DNA from 4 places in the Promicromonospora sukumoe genome. Region 2 is predicted to be linked to each of the others. Evidence: predicted binding sites of a transcription regulator. Region 2 holds the regulator's gene; each other region holds the start of a gene.
What was found. The regulator LexA, encoded in region 2, represses DNA repair genes until DNA is damaged. The targets are predictions, from matches to a motif close to TCGAACANNTGTTCGA.
Positions count from the first base shown of each region.

Region 1: FHX71_RS14870 (HNH endonuclease signature motif containing protein) is a predicted target of LexA. The motif match lies at 1,637-1,652, and genes of this name have one in related genera.
Region 3: FHX71_RS14125 (HNH endonuclease signature motif containing protein) is a predicted target of LexA. The motif match lies at 1,223-1,238, and genes of this name have one in related genera.
Region 4: imuA' (DnaE2-dependent mutagenesis accessory factor ImuA') is a predicted target of LexA. The motif match lies at 1,753-1,768, and genes of this name have one in related genera.

Region 1 is NZ_JACGWV010000001.1:3,355,620-3,358,822, reverse strand. It holds gene FHX71_RS14885 (COG1361 family protein) at 1-226, shown strand, start outside; gene FHX71_RS14880 (BMP family ABC transporter substrate-binding protein) at 358-912, shown strand; gene FHX71_RS14875 (DUF2200 domain-containing protein) at 955-1,323, shown strand; gene FHX71_RS14870 (HNH endonuclease signature motif containing protein) at 1,696-3,203, shown strand, end outside.
Region 2 is NZ_JACGWV010000001.1:986,102-989,304, forward strand. It holds gene FHX71_RS04390 (L-lactate dehydrogenase) at 1-985, shown strand, start outside; gene lexA (transcriptional repressor LexA) at 1,124-1,939, opposite strand; gene FHX71_RS04400 (LysM peptidoglycan-binding domain-containing protein) at 2,132-2,743, shown strand; gene nrdR (transcriptional regulator NrdR) at 2,884-3,203, shown strand, end outside.
Region 3 is NZ_JACGWV010000001.1:3,186,746-3,189,948, reverse strand. It holds gene FHX71_RS14140 (HAD hydrolase-like protein) at 1-25, shown strand, start outside; gene FHX71_RS14135 (O-acetyl-ADP-ribose deacetylase) at 15-539, opposite strand; gene FHX71_RS14130 (GNAT family N-acetyltransferase) at 536-1,000, opposite strand; gene FHX71_RS14125 (HNH endonuclease signature motif containing protein) at 1,284-2,984, shown strand; gene FHX71_RS14120 (DUF6596 domain-containing protein) at 3,003-3,203, opposite strand, start outside.
Region 4 is NZ_JACGWV010000001.1:1,556,893-1,560,095, reverse strand. It holds gene FHX71_RS06930 (Y-family DNA polymerase) at 1-470, opposite strand, end outside; gene imuA' (DnaE2-dependent mutagenesis accessory factor ImuA') at 467-1,702, opposite strand; gene FHX71_RS06920 (MaoC family dehydratase) at 2,219-2,695, opposite strand; gene fabG (3-oxoacyl-ACP reductase FabG) at 2,692-3,203, opposite strand, start outside.

The DNA of each region.
Region 1 (3,203 bases), 2.4 Mb from region 2:
GAAGGCGCTCGCGGAGCGCGAGGCTGCCGGAACTGGCGCCGGCGCTACCCCGGACGGCGCCGGGGCGGCGGCTGAGTTGGCGCAGGCTGAGCCCAGCAGGGCCGAGTCGAGCGAAGCCGAGCTAAACGAAGCTGAGTCGGGCAAGGCTGGGTTGGCGGAGGCTGAGCCGAACCAGGCCGAGCCGACACAGGCCGGGCCGACGCCGTCCGGGGCGGTCGCACCATGAGGCGCCCGGTGTCGGGCGTCCGCCGCGCTCTGTTCGCAGGCCTGGCCGCAGCCGGCGTCGCCTTCACACTCGCCGCGTGCGGTGCGACGGGGCCGGATGGTTCCCCGGACGGAGCCGCCAGCCCAGAGCCCTTGACCGGTTTCGCCGCGCGGTTCGTCGGGTCCAGTCACCAGCCCGCGCCCGAGGTGACGGTGCGCCCCACGCCAGGCACCTGGGACGACGTCGCTGCGCCCGCCGAGTACTCGATGGTCGTCATCGCTCCGGGCGACGACCCCACGACCGCGACTCTGACGGCCGCGGTGGAGCACTACGCAGCGGAGCACGGGGCGGACCTGACCGTGCTGCCCGCCCGCGACCACGACGAGGTCGAGCAGCGTATCGACGAGGCCGTGGCGGCCGCGCCGGACCTCGTGGTCGGCGTCGGCGACGGCGTCGTGGACGTGTTCTCCCTGATCACCGCCCAGTACCTGGAGACCGACTTCCTGGTGGTCGGCGCGCAGCTCCCGGAGCCGACCCACAACGTGACCGCCGTCGTCTGGCCGGGCGCGGAGTTCCGGGGAACTGCACTGGGCAACGACCCCGCCCACGCGAACGCGGTCACGCCCGGTCGTGCGCGCGAGGCAGTCGCGGCCGGGACGGCGAGCGTGCTGCACGATCTGACGGGGATCGTCATCGAGCTCGGCTAGCGGTCCTGGGGTGATGCCAGAGGCTTCGGCTAAGGTCGGGACATGGCACGCCACCGGATCTTCGCGATGAGCTTCGCCAGCATCTACCCGCTCTACGTGCAGAAGGTGGAGCGAAAGGGCCACACCACGGCCGAGCTGGACCAGGTCATCACCTGGCTCACGGGCTACGACGACGCAGGGCTGCGCCAGGTCATCGACAGCGAGGTCGACCTGGAGACCTTCTTCGCGCAGGCCCCCGCGATGAACCCGAACGTGTCCCTCATCAAGGGCGTCATCTGTGGCTACCGGGTCGAGGACATCGAGGATCCGCTGATGCAGCAGATCCGCTACATGGACAAGCTCGTCGACGAGCTGGCCCGCGGCAAGAAGATGGCGTCGATCCTGCGCGGGAGCGCGACGCCGGCTGTCTGAGCCCGACGGCGCGGCGCTTCGTTCCTGGCCGTGGCAGGCGCTCGCGGCCGATGATCCTCGTCGCCGCAGGTCAACGGGGGCGTCCCGCTGCGCGCGGCGCGTTGACGATCGCGTTGCCCCGGCAACTGCAGTGATCGCGGCGTGCTGCCGTGACGCTGCACGGGGGCAGGCTGAGTCTGAGCGTGTCATCACCGAGACCAACCCCTTCTCTGCTGAGGTGCGACGAGGCCTCTGAGGTGTGCCTCCCGAGCAACCGTAAGCCCTTCTGAGCCTCGCGAAGGGTTATCCACAGATTTCAAATGCGCCTCGCGATGCGTATGAATGTTCGAGACAATGGTGTCAGGCGAACAGTGAGGACAGGGGGTGGCATCGATGGAGTCAAACAACGGGACGGGTCCGGGAGAGGTGCCCCCGACTGGTGCGGGTGGTGCTGGTGCTGGTGCTGGTGCTGGTGCTGGTGCTGGTGGCGGTGCCGTGGGTGTGGGTGTGGGTTCGTTGGAGGGTGTGCTGGCCCGGGTCGAGGCCGTGGTCGGTGAGCTGGCGGGTCTGCTCACCCCGAAGGTGCTGCAGGGGTGGGAGTCCCCGTCGGTGGGCCGGTTGGTGGACGCGCATTCCCGGATTCGTCGGGTGACGGGCCGGCTGGACGGGGTGCGGTTGACGGTGCTGCCGCGGATCGAGGACGACGGTTCCTGGCGCTCCGGCGGCATGACCCGCACCTTCGCGTCCTGGCTCCGGCTGCGCGAGGGCGTCTCGGCGTCCACGGCCCGTAAGGACGTGACCACGGCCCGCCGCCTGGCGACCGCGCTGCCCGCCACACGTGAGCGCCTGGTGAATGGCGCCGTGGGGGTGGATCACGCCCGGGTGATGACGGAGGTCGCGCCCACCAGCGAGACCCGAGAAGACGCCCTGGCGTGGTTGATCGACACCCGCACCGGTGAGCCGACGACCCCGGAGGCGTTCGTGCACACGGTCGCGGTCGACCTGCCGGACCCGCAAGACGACCCGGACGGCACCCTGACCCGCGACCAGATCACGCAGGTCCTGCAGACCGCGATCAGCGAGGGAACCTTGGTCACGGGTGAGGGCCTGGTCCTACACGAGGCGGGGGTGTTGAACGCGGACCAGTTCCGGATCGTGGCCCGCCGGTTCGCGACGGTCACCGACCCCGACACCGACGACCTCGACGACGACAAGGCCGCCGCCGGTGAGTTCCTGGACGTGTCCAAGACGCTGGGCGGCTACCACGTGGCCGGGTTCCTCACCGACGAGCACGGGCTCTTGCTCTCCACGGCGATCACCTCGCTCTTGGGCGCCCCAGCGGCGGGCGACGACCGGTCGGCTGGTCAGCGTCGGGCGCAGGGCCTGGCCGATGTCGCGCGTCTGGTCCTGGACACCAACCAGGCCTCCCCGGGCGCGTCGATCCTCCCGCACCTGAACGTGACGGTGTCCTGGTCGGAGCTGGTCACCCAGGTCACCCGCACCCGCGACGGCTCCTGCCTGACCTGCGGCCAGACCGCCCCCGGACGGCCGGCCCGGGGGAGTAGCCGACGGTCCGGGGCTGCACTGCCTGGCGGCGCGGCAGGTGCGGGCACCCCGACCAACCCAGACGGACCGGCGCAGACCGCAGGATCGTCTGCTGCGGGTGCTGCGGGTGCTGCGGGTGCTGCTGGTGGGTCTAACCTGCCGGGCATGGTGGGTCAGCCCAGCACATTGGCGGCTGGTGGATCCGGTGCCGGTCCCGGTGCAGAGGTCCCGACCGTTCCGGCGGGATCCGCGGGGGCCGCGGGATCATCTGGTGCTGGTGGCGCGGGGTTGTTGTCGTCTGGTGGTGGGGTGTTTTCGGAGTCGGGTGGTCGGGTGCCGCGGGGGTTGTTGCGGCG
Region 2 (3,203 bases):
GGCAGTCATCCCGGACGTCCCCGCCCAGCCCGCCGGCTCCCGGACCACCAAGATCGCCGTGGTGGGTGCCGGGGCCGTGGGCTCGACGCTCGCCTTCGCCGCGCTGACCCGCGGCTCGGCGCGCACCATCGCCCTGCTGGACATCGACCGGCAGAAGGTCGACGCCGAGGTGCTCGACCTGCAGCACGGCCTGATGTTCACGTCCCAGGCGCACGTCATCGGCTCGGACGACCCCGCGGTGTGCGAGGGGGCAGACGTCGTGGTCGTGACCGCCGGGGCCAAGCAGAAGCCGGGCCAGAGCCGCGTCGACCTGGCGGAGGCGACGATCGGGCTGATGCGCACCATCCTGCCGGGCCTGGTCGAGGCCGCGCCTGACGCGACGTACCTGATGGTCACCAACCCCGTGGACGTGGTGACCTACGCGGCCCTGAAGATCTCGGGCCTGCCGCGCGAGCGCCTCTTCGGCAGCGGCACCGTGCTCGACTCGTCCCGGCTGCGGGTCGTGCTCGCGGAGCGGTGCGGCGTCGCCGTCGGGAACGTGCACGCCTACATCGCCGGGGAGCACGGCGACTCCGAGATCGCGCTGTGGAGCTCGGCCTCGATCGGCGGCGTGCCGCTGCTCGACTGGGTGCCGGTGGGCGGTGCGGCGCCCCTGGACGCCGAGGTCCGCGCCGAGGTGCACCACGAGGTGGTCGACTCGGCGTACCGGATCATCGCGGGCAAGGGCGCCACCAACTACGCCGTCGGCCTGGCCGCCACGCGGATCATCGAGGCGGTGCTGAAGGACGAGCGCCGGATCATGCCGGTGTCCTCGCTGCTGGACGACTACTACGGCATCAGCGACGTGTGCCTGTCCGTGCCGTCCCTCGTGGACCGGCGTGGGGTCGCGGACCCGGTGCGGGTGCCGATGTCCGACGACGAGCTGGCCGGCCTGCGCGCCTCCGCGGAGAGCGTGCGCGCGGTACAGAAGCGGTTCGGGTTCTAGGTCTCGACAAGCTCGACCAGCGGGGGGTCAGGCTCGACCCGCGGGGGACCAGGCTCGACCGGCAAACGAAAGGCTCGACCAGCATTTCGCTGGTCGAGCCTGTCGAATCGCTGGTCGAGCCTGTCGAGACCTTCGTGCTCAGAGGCTCCGCAGCACCGCGACGACGCGGCCCAGGATCTGCGCCTCGTCACCCGGGATGGGCTCGTAGGCCGGGTTCTGCGGCAGCAGCAGCACGTGCCCGTCGGTCTGCTTGAAGGTCTTGACCGTGGCCTCGCCGTCGATCATGGCGGCGACGATCTCGCCCTGCTCGGCCACGTTCTGGCGGCGCACCACGACCCAGTCCCCGTCGCAGATCGCGGCGTCGACCATCGAGTCGCCCGCGACCTTGAGCAGGAACAGCTCACCGTCACCGACGAGCTGGCGGGGGAGCGGGAAGACGTCCTCGACGACCTGCTCGGCGAGGATCGGGCCACCGGCCGCGATGCGGCCGACCAGAGGCACGTACGACGGCGGCGGGGTGCTCGCGTCGTCGGGCACGGAACCGCCCCAGTGGACCTGGCCGCTGCGTCGCGGCTCCGGCCAGTGGATCTCGCCGCGCGTCGGCTTCTCGACCTGCTCGGCCAGGGGTTCGACGAGCTCCATGGCGCGCGGCCGGTTCGGGTCGCGGCGCAGGAAGCCCTTCTTCTCCAGCATCTGGAGCTGGTGCTTGACGCTCGACGGGCTGGCCAGCCCGACGGCCTCGCCGATCTCACGCATCGACGGCGGGTAGCCTCGCGTCTCGAACGACTGCCGGATCGTGTCCAGCACGAGGCGCTGCCGCTCGGTGAGGCGGTCTGCCGGCGAGATCGCGTGGACGTCGGCGACCGCCCCGTCGCCCGGCGCGTCCAACGTGGCGACACCCGAGAGTGCCGTGTCGACGGCTCTCGTGTCGCTGGTCCCGTCCCGTCCCGTCATGCCCGTGCCCCTCCCGTTCCGACAAATGTTCTCCTGTGCGCTGCCCACTCTAGATCACAAATGTGCTCGGCTCAAACGAATGTTCGAGCGTGTCTCGACACGGGCGGTGTCCCGTGCTACACAATGGTACGAGCGTTCGACGAACGTGTGTATGAACGGACAAGAGTTCGAATCGTCTTTCGAGGAGGGGCCATGGGGGACGTGATCCCGCTGCGGCAGTACACCCCGGCGTACGGGCAGGTGTCCGGAACGAGTGCCACGGTGCGGGCGTACCGGCCGAGCCCGGCGCACCCGGCCGGCCGAAGGCTCGCACCGGCCGAGCATCGCGCGGCCGCCCCGGCGCACGGACCGCGCCGGACGGGAGAGCCCCGCCAGGCACACGCACCCCGCCAGGGCTCCGCGCCCCACCGGTCGCATGCACCCCGCGAGTCCTACGCACCGCACCAGGCGTACGCGCGGCAGGCTCATCACCCCGCCACCGACCGGTCCGCGCTCGCCGACCGCCTCGGCCTGGCCGGCCTGCGGCTGACGCGCCGCGGCCGGGCCGTGCTCGTCCTGCTGGCGATGCTCCTGGTGGCGCCGATGGTCACGTGGGGGGCGACCGCCGTCGCAAGCGCCCCGGGCGAGCCGACCGAGGTGCGCGTGCACGCGGTGCAGCCGGGGGAGACGCTCTGGGGCTTCGCCCAGGAGGTCGCGGAACCCGGCGAGGATGTGCGGCAGGCCGTCGCCCGGCTGCAGGACCTGAACGAGATGTCGTCGGCCACGGTGCGTGTCGGCGAGCTGCTCCTGCTCCCGAAGGAGTGACGGGAAGCACCCCGAAAGTGGCCAGAGGCCACGATTCGCCGTCAAATGTTGCGGCGATGTTGCATGGGGGTGGTTTGCCCGCTTACGGTCGGGGCGCGACCGGATGTCTCCGGTCCGTGGCCGACCACGCTGGAGTGAGCATGCACTGCCCGTTCTGTCGCCACGCCGACTCGCGCGTGGTGGACTCGCGGACCGCCGACGACGGCCTGTCGATCCGGCGCAGGCGGCAGTGCCCGAACTGCAACCGGCGGTTCACGACCGTCGAGACCGCCAGCCTCTCCGTGGTCAAGCGCTCCGGCGCCACCGAACCCTTCAGCCGGGACAAGGTCGCCGCGGGCGTGCGCAAGGCCTGCCAGGGCCGGCCGGTCAGCGACGACGACCTCGCGATCCTGGCGCAGCGCGTCGAGGAGACCCTGCGCAGCAACGGCAGCGCCGAGATCGACGCCTACGAGGTGGGCCT
Region 3 (3,203 bases), 2.2 Mb from region 2:
GCTGCGCAAGCTGCTCACGTCGTGAGGGCCGTGCCGAACGCGTGCTCGACACGCTCGTCGACCACGACGAACCGCACGTCCCGCAGCTCCGCCTCGGAGTGCTCGGCGAGCCAGTTCCGGGTCGTGACCACGGCGATGCGGGCGACGTCGGGCACGGGCCAGCCGTAGGCGCCCGCGCTCACCGCGGGGAAGGCGATCGACCGCACGTCGAGCTCGGCGGCGACGTCGAGCGAGCGCGCGAAGCAGGACGCGAGCAGGGCGGGGTCGTCCTGGCCGCGGTGCAGGTTCGGCCCGACCGTGTGGATCACCCAGGACGCGGGCAGGTCGAACGCGGGGGTGGCGACGGCGTCCCCGACGGTGAGGCCGTCGCGGTGCGTCGTGTTCCGCAGGCGCCGGCAGGCCTCCAGGAGGCGGGGTCCGGCGGCGGCGTGGATCGCGCCGTCGACCCCGCCGCCGCCCAGCAGCAGGGAGTTGGCTGCGTTGACCACGGCGTCGGCCTCGACGCGGGTGATGTCACCGATCTCGACGGACAGGCTCATGTGGCTGCTCCTGGTGCTGGTGCTGGCGTTTTTGCTGCGCCGGCGGGGCGTTCCATCCATTTGTACTCCTCGGTGACCGGCGTCCAGCCGAACCGCTCGTACAGCCCGTGCGCGTCGGCGGTCGCGAGGATGGTCCGGCGCAGGCCGAGCTGGTCGAGCTCGGCGACGACGCCCGCGACCAGCAGCTTCCCGATGCCCTGCCCGCGCAGGTCCGGGTCCACGATGACGTCGGCGAGCCACGCGAACGTCGCGCCGTCGGTCACGACGCGCGCGAACCCGACCTGCTCGCCCGAGTCGCGGCGGTAGACGCCGTACGGCCGGGAGCCCGCGATGGCGGCGTCCATCACGTCGCGCGGGCGGTCCTTGGCCCAGTAGGTGTGCCGGGAGACGAGCTCGTGCACACGGTCGGCGTCGATGCGGGCGGGGTCGGTGGAGAACTCGTAGGGCGGGTCGTCGTTCATGCGCAGGAGTCAACCACCGGACACCGACATCGGCTGAGGGGATATCGGGTTCGGGGCGGTCGCGCCGTTACGGGTGGTGTGCTGTCGCGGATGGGCTGTCATCAGGCCTGTGCCCTTGGTCGCCGACCGATCCATGCGTACCTGATACGCGGTGGGCGTGCTCCGCGCAGGTTCTTACGCGGCTGGCAGAAGGCCGGCAGGATGGTGGGTGATTGGCTAATATCGAACAAGTGTCCGAAGAGTTGAGGCGTACAGATAACGTGTGGATCAAGGAGGTGGAGACATGGACGACGGGCAGCATGACGACGACATGGGGCATGTGCTCCTTGAGGACACGTGGTCCGAGGAGACGATTCCGCAGGACCCGTTCCCGGACGACTACTTCCTCGGCATACCGGACCCGCCCGAGGGCGTTCCGGACTGGCCGCCGGACGCCGTGCCGGTCGCGCTCTGGCCGCTGGAGCAGCTCCGGTCCGCGCTGAACAGTGCGTACGGTGCCGGTCTGGCGCGGGTGGTCGCGGAGGCGACCGATCCGGACGCAGAGCTGCTCGCGGACCTCCCGGACGACGTACTGGGCGACCTGGTGGTCGCGTGCGGGCGGCTGCAGTCCTGGGCCGCCGGCCTGCAGGCCAGGACGGTGGGCGAGCGGGCAGGCAGGGAGACCAGCCCGCTGGCGCACAGCTCACTGGTCGCGCAGGTGACGAGTGAGCTGGTGGTCACCGGGACGGAGGCCTCGGAGGTCGTGGTGCGCGGCGAGTCCGGCGTCGACCATCCGACGGTGATCAACGCGCTGACCACCGGGCGGATCGACGTGAAGAAGGCGCACACGCTGCTGCGGTCCGCCGCGCAGCTCACGCGCGAGGAACGAGCCGAGGCGATCGAGCGCTACATGCCGCAGGCGCCCTTCCGGACGTGGCGCTGGCTGCGGTCGAAGCTCCTGGCGTTCGCGAAGTCGCGGCACGGCGCGGACGAGACGGCTCGGATCGCCGCCCAGCACCGCAACGTGCAGCTCGACCGCGCGGAGAACGACATGGGCTGGCTGTCCGGGTACCTGCCGGCCGCCGATGCCACCGCGGTGTGGAACGTCATCGACGACATGGCGCGCCAGTTCCAGCGCACCACGGGTGAGAAGCGTGACCTGGGACAGCTGCGCGCCGACTGCCTGACCGGGATCGTGACAGGGCGCCTGGTGCCCGCCGACCGGTTCGTCGAGGTCGATGAGCAAGCCGGACCGGGCACGGACGACACCGTGGGAGCCGCCGCACCGGTCTGCACGTGCGGTGGACGTGCACCGGTCCAGGTCGTCCGAGTCGCCCCGAGCCGGCCTGTCGTGCGGGTCACGGTGCCCGCCAGCGTGCTGCTTGGCCTCGACGACGCCCCCGGCGACCTGGAGGGCTTCGGGGCGATCCCGGCGGAGACGGCTCGGCTGATCGCGACCGACTCGACGTGGCGGCGTCTGGTGACAGATCCCTTCACAGGGGTGCTTCGCGACTACTCGACCACCACCTACCAGCCAGGCAAGGTCCTCCGAGGTGCGGTCGAAGCCAGGGACGCGACGTGCACGTTCCCGGGCTGCGACACCTCGGCGACGTGGTGCGACCTGGACCACATCGAGCCGTTCGACCGCGACCAGAGGTCCAGCGCCGAAGGTGTTCGTGACGGGCAGACACGAGCTTCCAACCTCCATCCGCTCTGTCGGCGGCACCACCTGCTCAAGACGCACGCCGGCTGGGGCGTGGTGCGCGACGCGACGACCGGCATCACGACCTGGACCACGCCATCGGGCAGAGCCGCTACCCGGCCGGCGACCGTGCTGGACACGCACGTCGAGATCGAGGAGGTAGACCCGGTCGCGAGCAGCGACCTGACGTTGCGATTCCTGACGGGCCGACGCCTACAGCACGAGTCCGCCTCGGCCGAACCCGGAACCACGCCGACGCAGACCACTGGTAGTCCGTCCGGCCCCGACGACCCGCCGTTCTGAGTGCCGACGCTCGCTGACCTACCCCACGTATCGACGGCAGAACTCGCGCAGCGGCCCCTCGGGCACGACATCCAGCAGCTCCCGGTACCGCCCGGCCGCCTCGTCGGTGCGGCCGGTCCGGCGGGCCAGGTCGGCGAGGGCGAGGCTCGCGTCGCGGGCGGCGTACGGCGGACCGTCGGCGACCAGCTCCTCGAGCTCGCGCTCGACCGGCACCAGGTC
Region 4 (3,203 bases), 570 kb from region 2:
GGCAGCAGGAGCAGTCCCGGGCGGGCGATCTCCAGCCCGGAGACCACGGTCTCGGCCGCGACGGCGACGGGCTCGAACTCGCGGGCGTCGCGGGCGTCGTCGGCGGCCCAGAGCTGCAGGTCGGGGCACCGCCCCTGGGCCTCGCGCCGGCGCATGCCGCGGCGCACCCCGGCGCTGCGCGCGGGGGCGGACACCGCCACGATGCGGCCGCCGGGGCCGCCCGTGACGGCCGCGGGGACCTCGGGGCCGAGGCCCGCGACGACCAGGGCGGCGACGACCGGCCAGTCGGGCACCCAGAGGCACGCGGTGCGGGTCGCGGCCCCGGACGCCGTCCCGGCCCGGCCGGCGCGACCGGAACCGGCGGCACGCTCCGGGCGATCGGCGCGGACGCCGGTGCGGTCGGTTCCGCCGGAGCGATCGACGCCGCCCGTGCGATCGGTGCGGCCGGAGCGGTCCTTTCGGGAGGTCATCCCACCAGCTCCAGCGGCGTCCGGCTCGCGGCTTCTTCGTCCTGCGCCCTGGCATCCCCGGCGCGCGGCCCGACGTCGCCCGGCGCCGCACCCACACCCGGGACCGCACCCACCAAGGTGCCGGCCACGCCGCTGCCGCTCACGTCACCCTCGGACCAGCCGCGCTCCGTGCCCGCGGCCCGGCACACGGGGACCTCGATGTCCAGGTGCACCGGACGCGCCGCGCTCCCCCGCCCGGTGCGCCGCACCCGCAGGGTCCGACGCCGCAGCCAGCCCACCCCGCCGTCGACCCCGGCCCAGCCGCCCGCGGTGGCCTCGAGCACCACGTGCGCCCCCGCCCAGTCCCCCGTGCCTCGTTGAGTGCTGGACATTCGCCCCGTCGAGGGCCGTTGGAGGGGCGAATACCCAGCACTCAGCGGAGCGGTGGGGACCAGGACCGTGCCGCGGTCGCGGGCGCGAGCCGTGAGGCGACGGCGGTCCTGGTCCAGGAGGATCACCTCCGGCCCGACGACGACCACGTCCATGCCGTCGATCAGCGCGGCGAGCACGGCGGGCGCGTCCACCCCCGACCCGGCCGGCAGCGGGACCACCAGGGTGCGGCTCAGGTCGCACCCGGCGTCGGCCGCGGCGGCCATCCCGGCGGCCGGGTACCCGACCAGCACCGTCCAGGCCCCGTCGCGGGACGCCTCGGCGAGCAGCGTGAGCAGCAGCGACGTCGAGCCCCGGACGACGACGGTGGTCCCGGCCCGCAGGCCGCCGTCCGGCAGGAGCGCCGCGAGGTGCGGGTGCACCGGCAGCACGCGCGCGCCCTCGCCCGGTCCGGCGGCTCCGCTCACCCGGCTGCCCGACGACGGCGCGAGCTCCGCGGGACGGACCTCGACAGGCGCCGGCACCGACACCGGATCGGTCAGGAGCCCGCCCCGCAGCGCCCGGACCTGCACCCGCTGCGGCTCGGACGACGACTCGCCCGACCGTTCGCGGACCTGGCCCCGGGTCTGGTCCCGGGACTGGTCGCGGAGCGGCGAGCCGCTCGGGTCGCGGAGGCGCTCGGCGGGCTGGTCGGCGCGGACGGTCTGGATGCTCTGGACGGCGGGGCGCGTGGCCGTGGCCTGCTTGCGGACGCCGGTGCGCGCCTCGGCCGACCGCAGCGCCGCGAGCGCCTGCGCGTGCTTCGTGGCGGCGGCGTCGCCGGCGTCGGTGCCGGTCTTCGAGGAGATGGTTACGACGGTCATGTCCCTCCAGCGGTGGTGCCTGCCGGTGAGAGACCGGTGGTGGAGCGCTTACGAACACATGTTCGATAGGACACCAGTACATCGCTCCGGGGCGGACCTGTCAAACCATCTGTTCCGCAACACTGCGCCGCCGCCGACGGCCGTCATCGGCGCTCTCGGAGTCGGACACCACTCGTTCAGCAGGTGCCGGGTGGGCTGAACTTCGTTCGGTTGCGCCCCGGGTATACCGGCTGTGCCGGACAGTCCGGCTGGGGCGAACTGCGTGCGTCTCGGCCCCTCGCCCATCGGCTGTGCCGGACAGTCCGGCTGGGCCGGACTTCGCGGGGCCAGGGTGAGCGGAATACGGCCCACCCGGCCACCTCTCTCCTGGTACACCTTCCTCCGGCGGCCTCGCTTCACAGCCCACATCAGAGCCCGCTTCACGACCCGTGCGCAGAACGACGCGAGGTACCGGTCCAGATCTGGACCGGTACCTCACGTCGTTCTCGGAGCGCGCGGCTCAGATCAGCAGCGCCCTCACGCCTCCAGGACGTAGAGCGACAGCGTGTGCGCCACGAGGGCCGGCTTCTCGGCTCCCTCGATCTCGACGGTGACCTTCGACGAGAGCCGCACACCGGCCGCCGTCGGCTCGGCGGAGAGGATCTCGGTGACGGCCCGCACGCGCGCGCCCGACGGCACCGGGCTGAGGAACCGCAGCCGGTCCATGCCGTAGTTCATCACCATGGCGACGCCGCCCACCTGCACGAGCGAGGACGCCAGGCGCGGCAGCAGCGACAGCGTGAGGTACCCGTGCGCGATCGTGGAGCCGAACGGCCCGGCGGCGGCCCGCTCGGCGTCGAGGTGGATCCACTGGTGGTCCTCGGTCGCGTCGGCGAACGCGGCGATGCGCTCCTGCGTGACCTCGAACCACTCGCCCGTGGCGGTCCGGCCCACGGCTCCGGCGAGGTCTGCCGGTGAGTCGACGGCGATGACGCCGTCCACGCCGGTGCTCATGCCTTCGGGCCGCCCGCCACGTACAGCACCTGGCCCGAGACGAACCCGGACTGCTCGGCGCAGAAGAACGACACGGCGTTCGCGATGTCCTCAGGCTGGCCCACGCGACCCACGGGCACGTCCTTGGCGGCCACGCTCAGGTAGTCGGACAGGGACACCCCGATGCGCTCGGCGGTCTCGCGGATCATGTCGGTCTCGATCACGCCGGGCGCGACGGCGTTCGCGGTGACGCCGAACTTGCCGAGCTCGATCGCCAGGGTCTTGGTGAAGCCCTGCATGCCCGCCTTGGCGGCCGAGTAGTTGGCCTGGCCGCGGTTGCCGAGCGCCGACGTCGAGGACAGGTTCACGATGCGGCCGTACTTGGCCTCCACCATGTGCGCCTGCACGGCCCGGGTCATCAGGAACGCGCCACGCAGGTGCACGCCGAGCACGGCGTCCCAGTCGGTCACGGACATCTTGAAGAGCAGGTTGTCGCGCAGGATGCCGGCGTTGTTCACCAGCACCGTGG